2 regions of the Zobellella sp. An-6 genome follow, and region 2 is predicted to be linked to the other one. Evidence: predicted binding sites of a transcription regulator. Region 2 holds the regulator's gene; the other holds the start of a gene.

Region 1 (6,613 bases), 2.9 Mb from region 2:
CCTGTTCCGCCTGACCCCGGTGGAGGCCCTGCGCGGCGTTACCGCCCAGGGCGCCCGGGCCCTGGGCTTGTCGCACGAGTGCGGCCGCATCGTCCCGGGTATGGCCGCGGATCTGTGCCTGTGGGAGACCGACAATTACGCCGAGCTGGCCTACAGCCTGGGCCTGCCCCGGCTCGTTCAACGCATCGTAGCGGGAGAGCCTGCATGAAGACTGACATGACCCCCTGGACCGGCCGGGTCGATCCCGAGCCCGACACCGCCCGCTGGCACCAGCAGGTGCAGCCGCTGGAACAGGCCCGGAATCCGGGCGCCGTGCTGATCGGCTTTGGCTGTGACGAAGGGGTACGCCGCAACAAGGGCCGCGTCGGCGCCGCCAAGGGCCCGGCGGCCATGCGCCGGATGCTGGGCAGCCTGGCCTGGCACCAGGGCATGGCCGTGTTCGACGCCGGCGACGTGGTCTGCCAGGACGAGGACCTGGAAGGGGCCCACCAGGCCCTGTCCGCCCGGGTGAGCCAGGCGCTGGATCTGGGCCATTTCCCCATCGTGATGGGCGGCGGCCATGAGGTGGCCTTCGGCTCCTGGTCTGGTCTGGCCGCGCATCTGGCGCCACGCGAGCAGAGCCCGCGCATCGGCATCATCAACTTCGACGCCCACTTCGATCTGCGCGACCCCGGCTTCGTGGTGTCGTCCGGCACCCCCTTTGCCCAGATCGCCGAGGCGAGCGCGCAGCGGGGCTGGCCCTTCCAGTATGCCTGCCTGGGGGTGAGCCGGGCCGCCAACACCCAGAACCTGTTCCGGCGCGCCGAAGAGCTCGGGGTGCTGGCATGGGAAGACAGGGCCATGACGGCGGCGACCCTGCCCCGGCTGCAGCAGGAGGTGGCGGACTTTATCGGTCGCTGCGACCACCTCTACCTGACCATCGACATCGATGTGTTCCCCGCCGCCCAGGCGCCCGGCGTGAGTGCGCCGGCGGCCCGGGGGGTGGGGCTGGATTTGATTGAACCCGTAATTGAACAGATCAAGGCCAGTGGCAAGCTCCGGCTCGCCGATTTGGCCGAGCTCAACCCCGAGTATGACGTGGATGGCCACACGGCCAGGCTGGCGGCTCGGTTGATTCATACTTTGACACTGTAAAGAGGGAAACCCACATGTCACAACAAAACGATCGTCACGCTCCTGGCCGTGTTATCAAGGTGCCGACCGGCGTCAACAAGGTGTGCAAAAGCTGGCTGACCGAAGCCGCCTACCGCATGCTGCACAACAACCTGCACCCGGACGTGGCCGAGCGGCCCGAGGATCTGGTGGTGTACGGCGGTATCGGCCGCGCCGCCCGCAACTGGCCCTGCTTCGACCGCATCGTCGACGTGCTCAAGCGGCTGGAAGACGACGAGACCTTGCTGATCCAGTCCGGCAAGCCGGTGGGCGTGTTCAAGACCCACGCCGACGCGCCGCGGGTGCTGCTGGCCAACTCCAACCTGGTGCCGGCCTGGGCCAACTGGGAGCACTTCAACGAGCTGGACAAGAAAGGCCTGATGATGTACGGCCAGATGACCGCCGGCTCCTGGATCTACATCGGCTCCCAGGGTATCGTCCAGGGCACCTACGAGACCTTCGTCGAGGCCGGTCGCCAGCACTATGACGGCAACCTCAAGGGCCGCTGGATCCTCACCGCCGGCCTGGGCGGCATGGGTGGCGCCCAGCCCCTGGCGGCGACCCTGGCCGGCGCATGCTCGCTCAACATCGAGTGCCAGCAGTCCAGCATCGACTTCCGCCTGCGCACCCGCTACCTGGACGAGCAGGCCGAGAGCCTGGATGACGCCCTGGCCCGCATCGAGCGCTACACCGCCGAGGGCAAGGCGATTTCCATCGGCCTGTGCGCCAATGCCGCCGACGTGCTGCCCGAACTGGTCAGGCGCGGCGTCAAGCCCGACATGGTCACCGACCAGACCAGCGCCCACGATCCGCTGCACGGCTACCTGCCCCAGGGCTGGAGCTGGGAGGAGTACGTGGTGCGTGGCAAGAGCCAGCCCGAGGCCACCGTCAAGGCGGCCAAGCAGTCCATGGCGGTGCACGTGCAGGCCATGCTCGACTTCCAGCAGATGGGCGTGCCCACCTTCGACTACGGCAACAACATCCGCCAGATGGCGCTGGAAGAGGGCGTCAAGAATGCCTTCGACTTCCCCGGCTTCGTCCCGGCCTATATCCGTCCGCTGTTCTGCCAGGGCATAGGTCCCTTCCGCTGGGTGGCCCTGTCCGGCGATCCGGAGGACATCTACAAGACCGACGCCAAGGTGAAGGAGCTGATCCCCGACAACCCGCACCTGCACAACTGGCTGGACATGGCGCGCGAGCGCATCAGCTTCCAGGGCCTGCCCGCCCGTATCTGCTGGGTCGGCCTGAAAGACCGTGCCCGCCTGGGCCTGGCCTTCAACGAGATGGTCAAGAACGGCGAACTCAAGGCGCCCATCGTGATCGGCCGTGACCACCTGGACTCCGGCTCCGTCGCCAGCCCCAACCGGGAAACCGAGGCGATGATGGACGGCTCCGATGCCGTCAGTGACTGGCCGCTGCTGAACGCCCTGCTCAACACCGCCGGTGGCGCCACCTGGGTGTCCCTGCACCACGGCGGCGGGGTCGGCATGGGGTTCAGCCAGCACTCGGGCGTGGTGATCGTGGCCGACGGTACCGACGCCGCCGCCGCACGCCTGGGCCGGGTGCTGCGTAACGACCCGGGCACCGGCGTGATGCGCCACGCCGACGCGGGTTATGATATCGCCATCAACTGCGCCCGTGAGAACGACCTGGACCTGCCCATGGTGAACAAGGACTAATTTATGAGCACTCTGACTATCCATCCCGGAAAAATGACCCTGGCGCAGATGCGCCAGGCCTATGAACAGCCCGTGAAGCTGGCGCTGGATCCTGCGGTGCACGGCACCATCCAGGCCTCGGTCGACTGCGTCAACCGCATGGTGGCGGAAGACCGCACCGTGTACGGCATCAACACCGGGTTCGGCCTGCTGGCCAATACCCGCATCAAACCGGAAGACCTGGAAACCCTGCAGCGCTCCCTGGTGCTGTCCCACGCCACCGGCCTGGGGGCGCTGGTCAGCGACGAGCTGGTGCGACTGATCATGGTGCTCAAGATCAACAGCCTGGCCCGTGGCTACTCCGGCATCCGCCTGCAGGTGCTGGAGGCGCTGATGGCGCTGGTCAACCACGGCGTCTACCCCTGCATCCCCGGCAAGGGCTCCGTCGGCGCCTCCGGCGACCTGGCGCCCCTGGCGCACATGAGCTGCGTGTTGCTGGGCGAGGGCCAGGCCCGCTACCAGGGCGAGATCATCAGCGCCGGCCAGGCGCTGGAGATCGCCGGCCTGAAGCCGATGGGCCTGGCGCCCAAGGAAGGCCTGGCGCTGCTGAACGGTACCCAGGTGTCCACCGCCTTCGCCCTGCGCGGCCTGTTCGAGGCGGAAGACCTGTTCGCCAGCGCCGTGGTGGTGGGCGGCCTGACGGTGGAAGCCACCCTGAGCTCCCGTCGGCCCTTCGATGCCCGCATCCACGAGGTGCGCGGCCAGGCCGGCCAGATCGACGCCGCCGCCGCCTACCGCCATGTGCTGGGCGAGCAGAGTGACATCAGCAAGACCCATGTCAACTGTGCCAAGGTGCAGGATCCCTACTCCCTGCGCTGCCAGCCCCAGGTGATGGGCGCCTGCCTGACCCAGCTGCGCCAGGCCGCCGAGGTGCTGCTGATCGAGGGCAACGCGGTGTCCGACAACCCCCTGGTGTTCGCCGAGGACAACGATGTCATCTCCGGCGGCAACTTCCACGCCGAGCCGGTGGCCATGGCGGCGGACAACATCGCCCTGGCGATTGCCGAGATCGGCTCCCTGAGCGAGCGGCGGGTATCGCTGATGATGGACACCCACATGTCGGGCCTGCCGCCCTTCCTGGTGGAAAACGGCGGCGTCAACTCCGGCTTCATGATCGCCCAGGTCACCGCCGCGGCCCTGGCGTCCGACAACAAGGCGCTGGCCCACCCGCACTCGGTGGACTCGCTGCCCACCTCCGCCAACCAGGAAGACCACGTTTCCATGGCCCCCAACGGCGGTCGCCGGCTGTGGGACATGGTGGAAAACAGCCGGGGCGTGCTGGCCATCGAATGGCTGGCGGCCTGCCAGGGCCTGGATTTCCGCGGCGGCCTCAAGACCACGGCCCCACTGGAGCTGGCCCGCCAGACCCTGCGGGAGAAGGTGAGCTACTACGACAAGGACCGCTTCTTCGCCCCCGACATCGAGCAGGCCGACGCCCTGCTCAAGGCGGGCACCCTGAGCCGCCTGATCCTGCCGGACCTGCTGCCCAGTCACTGAGCACGACTCCGCTTGCGGGGGATTTTACGGGGCTGCTTCGGCAGCCCTGTTTTTTTATCCAGCACCTTCGTGCTAGACTCGCGCACCTTGTCAGCCGGGGAGGGCGGTCGATGGCGGATTTCAGAACCCATATCCAGGTGGCCACCGTGGCCAGCGGCCTGCTGGCCGGCGCCATGGTGTGGGCCCAGCAACTGACCCTGGCCGAGGGGGTACTGCTGTGGCTGGCCGGTACCCTGGGCGGCATACTGCCGGATATCGATGCCGACAGCTCCCGCTCCCTGCGCATCCTGTTCCGGCTGTTCGGCGTGCTGGCGGCCCTGCTGGCCTTGCTCTACGGCCGGGAGCGTCTGGCGCTCACCGATACCCTGGTGCTGGGTGCCGCCGCCTACGGCGTTGTCCGCTATCCCCTGTGCTGGGTCTTCGCCCGTTTCACGGTGCACAGGGGCAGTCTGCATTCGCTGCTGGCCAACGGGGTGTTCGCCCTGGCCGTGGTGGTGATCGGTCACCGGCTGTTCGGGCTGACGGCCGCGCTCGCCTGGGAGACCGGCGCCTTCGTCTTTGTCGGCGCCTTTATCCACCTGCTGCTGGACGAGCTGTACAGCATCGACCTGGAAGGGCGGCGCATCAAGAAGTCCTTCGGCACCGCCCTGAAACTGGTCGAGTGGCGCGCGCCCCTGGCCAACCTGTTGCTGCTCGCCCTGCTGGCGGGCGGCTGGTGGCTGGCGCCCGCCTCGCCCGGCCTGCTGGCGCGGCTATTGCCGCTTTCCCAGTTCTGGTAATATAACGCCGCTGGCAGGCCCTGCCGTTTTCTTAATCCTTGTCTCGAACAGGGACAGTGGCCGGGTACCGCTAAGCAGACCCTCCGCGCCGGGATGGCGCGGCTGAGCCCTCAGGGGGCGAGTTTTCTCGCCGTGACGAGTGGTTTCAGCCTGACCGAACATCCAGTGAATGTTCGCAGCAGGCTGAAACCGCGAGTGTCATATCCTCACGGCGTGTCTGTGTGCGGTACCCGGTCAATGGAGCATCATGAAGAAGCGGTGACTCAAGTAGAAACACAATAATCCCAGGGGCCGACTTCCAGTACAGGTTCAACATTCCACACACAGGACACACCGATGAGTCTTGCAGACAAGGTATTGGCCGTTAACAACGACCTTCCCATCCGTACCCGCCAGCCGGTGCACAGCGGCAAGGTACGCTCCGTCTACTGGCTGACCGAAGAGGACAGCCGCCGCCTGATCGAGGAAAAGGGCTATGACGTGGCGCCCGACGCGCCCCTGGCCATCATGGTGATCAGCGATCGTATCTCCGCCTTCGACTGCATCTGGCACGGGGAGGGCGGTCTCAACGGGGTACCCGGCAAGGGCGCGGCGCTCAATGCCATCTCCAACCACTGGTTCCGGCTGTTCAAGGAGCGGGGCCTGGCCGACAGCCATATCCTCGACATCCCCCATCCCTTCGTGTGGATAGTACAGAAGGCTACCCCGGTGAAGATAGAAGCCATCTGCCGCCAGTACATCACCGGCTCCATGTGGCGCAGCTACGCCAAGGGCGAGCGGGAATTCTGCGGCATCCGCCTGCCGGATGGCCTGCAAAAGGATCAGAAGCTGCCCGAGCTGCTGATGACGCCCTCTACCAAGGGCATCCTCAGGGGCATTCCCGGGGTGCCGGAGGCGGACGACGTCAACATCACCCGCCGGAATATCGAAGACGACTTCGCCGCCTTCAACTTCAGGAGCAAGGACGATATCGGCCTGTACGAGCGGCTGCTGAAGGAAGGCTTCGAGGTGATCAGCCAGGAGCTGGCCAAGCTCGACCAGATCTTCGTGGATACCAAGTTCGAGTTCGGCTATGTCACCGACGCGGCGGGCAACGAGAAGCTGATCTACATGGACGAGGTGGGTACCCCCGACTCGTCCCGCATCTGGGACGGCCCCGCCTGGCGGGAAGGGCGCATCGTGGAAAACTCCAAGGAGGACTTCCGCCAGGTGCTGCTCAACCACTTTCCGGACCCGGACATCCTGCTCAACAAGGACCGCATGCCCGAGCGCGAGGCCCTGGCACGGGACAACGCCCTACCGGCCGAGGTGCTGATGGATGTGTCCCGCACCTATGTGGGCATCGCCGAGAAGATCACCGGCCAGAAGCTTCAACTTTCCGACCATCCCAAGGCGGATATCATCGCCATACTGCGCGACCAGTACGATCTGATCGACTGAGCTCCAGCCTGAACGAAAAAAAACCCG
Region 2 (6,613 bases):
TGTCGTTCAGCACCATGTTGCTGCCCCTGAGCGCGGGGAAGGCGCCGGGTATACCCTCGCCATTGGCCTGGTGGCAGGCGGCGCAGCTGCGCTGATACACCTGCTCGCCCAGGGTCATCATCTCTTCCATGGTCATTTCCATCGCCAGCAATTCCTGCTCGGCGGCCCGGGCCTCGGCCTGCTCCGCCTTCACCCGGGCCAGCCAGCCGTCGAACTCGCCGGGCGGGCGGACATCCACCACTATCGGCATAAAGGCGTGATCCTTGCCGCACAGCTCGGCGCACTGGCCGCGGTAGAGACCGGGCTGGTTGATGCGGGTCCAGGCCTCGTTGATAAAGCCGGGAATGGCGTCCTTCTTGACCGCGAAGGCCGGCACCCACCAGGAATGGATGACGTCATCGGCGGTGATCAGGAAGCGCACCTTGCGATCCGTGGGCAACACCAGGGGCCGGTCCACTTCCAGCAGGTAGTTGTCGCGCTTACGCAGGCTGCCGTCGATTTCCTGGGGCAGGGTGGCGAGCAGGCTGAAGAATTCGACGTCCTCATCGAAGTAGCGGTAGTGCCATTTCCACTGGGAGGCGGTGATCTGCACCGTCAGATCCGACTGGCTGGCGTCCTCCATGGCGATCAGGGTACGGGTGGCGGGAATGGCCATGGCCACCAGGATCAGGAAGGGGATGATGGTCCAGAGGATTTCCACCTTGGTGCTTTCATGGAACTGGGCGGCCTTGGCCCCCTTGGACTTGCGGTGATGGAGCAGGGCCCAGAACATGGCCCCGAACACCACCAGGCCGATCAGCGCGCAGATGATGAGTATGGTCATGTGCAGGCCATACACCTTCTGGCTGATATCGGTGACCCCCTGGGTCATATTGAGACGGCTTTGCGCCCACACGGGCAGCGGTGCCACTAGCGACAGCAGCAGAAAAATCGGCTTCACACGCACCCCCAAAAGTCTTAGTCCTTTATTTTGGCGCACTCGAAAGAGAGTCAGTGCTTACCGAACCACCGCGTCCATCGGTCCGGCACACACTAAGTAAAGCATTGATTATGAAAAAGTAAAAAAATGAAAAAGAAGCGGGAAGCGGGAAGCGGGAAGCGGGAAGCGGGAAGCGGGAAGCGGGAAGCGGGAAGCGGGAAGCGGGAAGCGGGAAGCGGGAAGCGGGAAGCGGGAAGCGGGAAGCGGGAAGCGGGAAGCGGGAAGCGGGAAGCGCATCTTAGGCCCCCATCCCCAGGGAAGCAAGTGGCTTAAAACCTGTTTATGATTTTTGTTAGGCGGCCTGTGGCCACCCAGCGAAGAGGCAATAGGCGCCGCTGAGCTTTGGGGGACAAAGGCTGCGGCTGCACCGACCCACCGCGCCAGGGAAGGCGCGGTGGAGCCCCCATGGGGCGAGCTTGTCCGCCGTGACGAGCCATTTCGGCCTGACCGAACATCCAGTGAATGTTCGCAGCAGGTCGAAGTGATGAGTATCGGATCCCACGGCGTGTCGGCGGAGTAGTGCCCGTTGGCCTAGAACAAAAGATTGCCAACAGGTTCTTAAAAATCGCTGTTGCGGATCACGCCCACCGCCAGGCCTTCGATGATCAGCTCCTGGCTCCGCAGGTCAACCTCGATGGGCGACAGCTCCTCGTTCTCCGGCAGCAGGCTGACCCTGCTGCCCTGACGCCGGAAGCGCTTGACCGTGACCTCGTCGTCGAGCCGGGCCACCACCACCTGGCCGTTGCGCACCTCACCGGTCTTGTGCACCGCCAGCAGGTCGCCGTCCATGATGCCGATGTCCTTCATACTCATTCCCTTGACCCGTAGCAGGAAATCTGCCGGCGGATGGAACAGGGCCGGATCCAACCGGTAATGGCTCTCTATATGCTGCTGTGCCAGGATGGGCTCACCGGCGGCTACCCGCCCGATCAGCGGCAGACCCGGCTCTTCTCCCGCTTCCTCCTCTTGCGCCAGGCGGATCCCCCGGGAGGTGCCGGGCATCATCTCGATCACCCCCTTCTTGGCCAGGGCCTTCAAATGTTCCTCGGCGGCATTGGCGGACTTGAAGCCCAGGGACTGGGCGATCTCGGCACGGGTGGGCGGCATACCGGTCTGCTGGATATGCTCCTTGATGATCTCCAGCACCTGGGACTGGCGAGGGGTTAGCGCTTTCATAGGAAACCTGTTTTTTTATACAGCTAACTGTCAGTATATCCAGTAAATCCCGCAGGGCAAGCACAATAAACCACGGTGTCGCTCCTCCCGGCCGGCCTTTCCTTGTAGCCAAGGGCGGCGATAGGGTTACCACTGCGCCAAGGCCAGGCCGGCAAACACCGCCATGCCCGCATGGTTATTGTTGAGGAAAGCCTGGAAGCAGGCCGCCCGCTCCCGGTCCCGGATCAGTCGCTGCTGGTACACGAACAACGCGGCGGCGGCCAACAGCCCCCAGTAGAAAGACGCAGCCAGGGCGAACACCTGACCGGCCGCCACCAGCAGCAGCAGGGTGGCCAGTTGCAGCAGGCCGACGATCAGCTTGTCACGCCGGCCGAACAGGATGGCGGTGGACTTGACCCCAATCCTGAGATCGTCATCCCTGTCCACCATGGCGTACATGGTGTCGTAGGCTACCGTCCAACACAGGTTGGCGGCAAACAACAACCAGAGCCCGGCCGGCAGGCTGTCTGCCTGGGCGGAGAAGGCCATGGGAATGGCCCAGGAGAAGGCGATACCCAGAAACAGCTGGGGCAGATGGGTAAACCGCTTCATAAAGGGATAGAGCGCGGCCCAGAACAGGCCGGCAAAGGCCAGGCCGATGGTGAGGGCGTTGGTGGTCAGCACCAGCACAAAGGAAAGGCCCACCAGCAGGGCGAAAAAGCCCAGCGCCTGGCGTTCGGTCAGCTCGCCGGCGGGCAACGGCCGGGCCTGGGTGCGCTTGACGTGGCCGTCGATATGGCGGTCCGCATAGTCGTTAATCACGCAGCCGGCGGAGCGCATGAAAAACACCCCGGCGACGAACACCAGCAGCACCCAGGGGGAAGGCAGGCCGTCGGCAGCGATCCACAGGGCCCAGAGGGTGGGCCAGAGCAGCAGCAGGCTGCCGATGGGCTTGTCCATGCGGGCCAGCGCCATGTAGGCACGCCAGCGCGGGCGGGAAGGCGAAGTCAGGGTGGTCATGTTACAGGCTCCTGATAGGCGGGCACGGCGGGAAGGAACAGCTCGGTCACCAGCACCCGGGCTCGCCCGGTGGCCAGCACGGACCGCCGGCCCCAGAGGGTGCCAGTCGCCCCTGCCCGCGCCACCAGCCGTTCATAGTCGACGGGCGCCAGTTCGGTGAACTCGAAGGAGGAACGCTGCAGGTCCGGGGCATCGAACAACAGCTCCCCCAGGGCACGCCGTCCCAGGCCGGTCAGCTCCGGCATGGCGGCCCGGGTGGCCGGGGAATAGAGGGAACTGGCATAGACCCAAGGCCGGCCGTCGCAATACAACAAGACTTCCCGGCAATAGGCCAGTTCGGTGTCCAGCAGGGCCATCTGTTCCGGGCTCAGGGGTAACAGGACATCGCTGGCCAGCACCTCCACCCGGAAGTCACGACTGTGCCGGCGCAAACGCTCGGTCAGGGAACCGGGATCCCGCAGCCAATCGCACAGGGTGGGCCGCCGCTGCGGCAGCGCCGCCGTCCAGTGCCAGAGATGATCGACAGAGGGCGTCACGGCTGATTCCTGAAATAACGGATACACATATAAAAAGACACGACTCAGTTGCTTTAAAAATCACGTATTTACTTGACCGGCCCGGTATTTGTTTAAACAATGCGCTCCAGAAACCAAGGCTGGAGACATTGTTTATGCTACGCATCGCTGCGCTGTGCATCTTGCTGGCGGCGACGGGCCGCGCCCAGGCACAGGAAGCACCCCCGACTTCCGAAGGGCCCCTATACTACACCATGACGCCGGACATTATTACCAACTACCAGAACTCCGGCCAGACCCTGGGCTATATCCGCGTGTCCATCGAGCTGATGCTGGAGCAGGCCGACCAGATGCCGCTGGTGGAGCAGCATATGCCGCTGCTGCGGGACGCCGTCAACAACCTGCTGGCAGAAAAGAACCAGCAGGAGATCCGCTCCCTGGCCGCCCGCACCGAATTGGCCAGCGAAGGCCTGCGCCGACTGAACGACCTGCTGCTGAAGGAAACCGGCCAGGCACCCATCCGCCGCCTGCTGTTCACCAACTTCCTCTATCAGTAACGCCGGGAGCTGTTGTCTAGCCGGGCCTGCGCCAGGCCGATCAGGCCGCCGCCAAGGTGGGCCAGATTGGCCACCGGTCCCAGCACGCCGGCAAAGCCCAGCACCAGCCACACCACCATGAACACCGCCATGCCATCCGGCAGGCCGATGCCCCGCAGCGGGTTGAGCCGCCCGCTGAGCCAGACATAGGCCAACAGGGCGTAGACCACCCCGGACAGGCCGCCGAAGCGGGGGCCGCTGGCCCAGTATTGCATCAGGTTGGGCAACACCGCCGCCACCAGCAAGAGGGACAACAGTTTGCCGTGTCCCAGGCGCCGTTCCACCATGCCCCCCAGATACCACCACCAGAACAGGTTGAACACCAGGTGCATCAGGGAGAAATGCAGCAGCGCCGGGGTGAAGGCGCGCCAGAACTCCAGCCCCAGCAGTTGTTCCCAGCGGGGCGGAAAGGACAGCAAGCCGAACATCGGCAGTCCCAGCCAGCTCAGGCCGTAGACCAGCAGGCAGGCCAGCAGCACCAGCAGGTTCACCGGTCCGGTCTGGCGCAGCAGATCGCTCAGCCAACCCGCCGCCTGGCGATCATGGCTAAAGCGGACATGGGTGTCGCCCTGACGCCAGGAGGCGTCCTGGTAACGAGGATGCAGGGGCTCGGCCAGAAAGCGTTTCACCTCCTGCAGCGCCTCCTGGTAGCGGGACTCGTTGACCAGCCAGATGCTGACGTTGTTGTCGTCGTCCAGGGTCAGTTCGCATTTGAGCCCGATATCGGCCAAATAATCCACAAAGGCCTGGGCCCGGCGCGGATCATCGAGCACCAGCAGCAGCTTCATCCGGCCCCGACCACCGCCTGGGTGCGGCGCCAGGCCTCGAAGCCGCCATCCAGGCTATAGACTTCCTCGAAGCCCTGGTGGATCAGGTATTGGGCCGCGCCCTGGCTGCTGATGCCGTGGTAGCACATCACGATGACCGGAGTGTCGAAGTCCACCTCGTTGGTGAACCGCACCAGGCTGTCGTTGGTCAGGTGGAAGGCCCCTTCGGCGTGCGCCAGGGCAAAAGACTGGGGATCGCGGATATCGACCAGCCGGGCGCGACCCTCGGCCAGCAGGGTGTGCGCTTCCGCCACCGAAATATGGGCAAACTGCTCCATCACTCACTCCTCGCATGAATTTAGGGCAGTTTACCCAATAGCGGCGGCCTTGGCATCACCCGCCCAGGTAGGCCCGCTGCACCTGCTCGTTGACCAGCAGGGCGGCACCGGTGTCGGCCAGCACGATACGGCCGTTTTCCAGCACATAGCCGCGGTCCGCCAACTTCAGTGCCTGGTTGGCATTCTGCTCCACCAGGAAGATGGTCATGCCCCGCTCCTCGCGTAGACGGGCGATGATGTCGAAGATCTGAGCGATGATGATGGGAGCCAGACCCAGCGACGGCTCATCCAGCAGCAGCAGCCGCGGCTTGCTCATCAGTGCCCTGCCGATGGCCAGCATTTGCTGCTCGCCACCGGACATGGTCCCGGCCCGCTGGTGCATGCGCTCCTTGAGCCGGGGGAACATCTGGTACACCTCCGCCAGCAGGCCCTCGTGCTCGTGCTTGTCCACGAAGAAGGCACCCATGTGCAGGTTTTCCTCCACCGTCAGCCGGGAAAAGATCCGCCGCCCCTCGGGTACGATGGCGATGTCCTTGCGCATGATGGTGGCAGTGTCCAGGGCGCTCATGTCCTGCCCCTCGAACAGCACCCGCCCCTGGGTCGGCTTGGGGTCGCCACAGATGGCCATCATCAGGGTGGTCTTGCCCGCCCCGTTGGCGCCGATCAGCGTGACTATCTCCCCCTTGTCGATATGGACGGACACCTCCTCCAGCGCCTGGATCTTGCCGTAGCTGGCGCTCACATTCTCCACTTGCAGCATGGTCAGGCTTCTCCCAGGTAGGCTTTGATCACGTCGGGGTTGTTGCGCACCCGCTCCGGGGTGCCGTCGGCCAGGGGCCGGCCCTGGTTGACCACGTAGATATGGTCGGAGATGCCCATCACCAGTTTCATGTCGTGCTCGATCAACAGTATGCTGACCCCCTCGTTGTCGCGCAGATCGCAGATCAGTCGATCCAGCTCATGGGTCTCGTTCGGATTAAGCCCCGCCGCCGGCTCGTCCAGCATCAGCAGTTGCGGCCGGGCCGCCATGCAGCGGGCGATCTCCAGCCGGCGCTGCTGGCCGTAGGCCAGGTTGCCGGCGGTACGGTTGGCAAACTCGGTCAGCCTCACCTTTTCCAGCCAGTAGTGGGCCCGCTCCAGCCCTTCCCGCTCCGCCCGGCGGAAGCCGGGGGTCTTGAACAGGCCAGAGAGGAAGTTGGTATTGAGATGACGATGCTGGGCCACCAGCAGGTTTTCCAGCACC

The links. Region 2 encodes LexA, which represses DNA repair genes until DNA is damaged. Its sites were predicted from a motif close to ANCTGTNTNNNNANACAGNT; they were not measured.
Region 1: a site for LexA is predicted at 4,412-4,431, ahead of ACT7DK_RS14890 (metal-dependent hydrolase). Genes of this name have one in related genera too.

The regions. Positions count from the first base shown of each region.
Region 1 covers NZ_CP199259.1:3,186,540-3,193,152, reverse strand. The annotation lists gene hutI (imidazolonepropionase) at 1-208, shown strand, start outside; gene hutG (formimidoylglutamase) at 205-1,134, shown strand; gene hutU (urocanate hydratase) at 1,149-2,831, shown strand; gene hutH (histidine ammonia-lyase) at 2,835-4,367, shown strand; gene ACT7DK_RS14890 (metal-dependent hydrolase) at 4,478-5,146, shown strand; gene ACT7DK_RS14885 (phosphoribosylaminoimidazolesuccinocarboxamide synthase) at 5,483-6,586, shown strand.
Region 2 covers NZ_CP199259.1:299,670-306,282, reverse strand. The annotation lists gene coxB (cytochrome c oxidase subunit II) at 1-940, opposite strand, end outside; gene lexA (transcriptional repressor LexA) at 1,538-2,155, opposite strand; gene ubiA (4-hydroxybenzoate octaprenyltransferase) at 2,282-3,154, opposite strand; gene ACT7DK_RS01365 (chorismate--pyruvate lyase family protein) at 3,151-3,690, opposite strand; gene ACT7DK_RS01360 (flagellar basal body-associated FliL family protein) at 3,825-4,226, shown strand; gene glpG (rhomboid family intramembrane serine protease GlpG) at 4,220-5,053, opposite strand; gene glpE (thiosulfate sulfurtransferase GlpE) at 5,050-5,370, opposite strand; gene ACT7DK_RS01345 (ABC transporter ATP-binding protein) at 5,426-6,130, opposite strand; gene livG (high-affinity branched-chain amino acid ABC transporter ATP-binding protein LivG) at 6,133-6,613, opposite strand, start outside.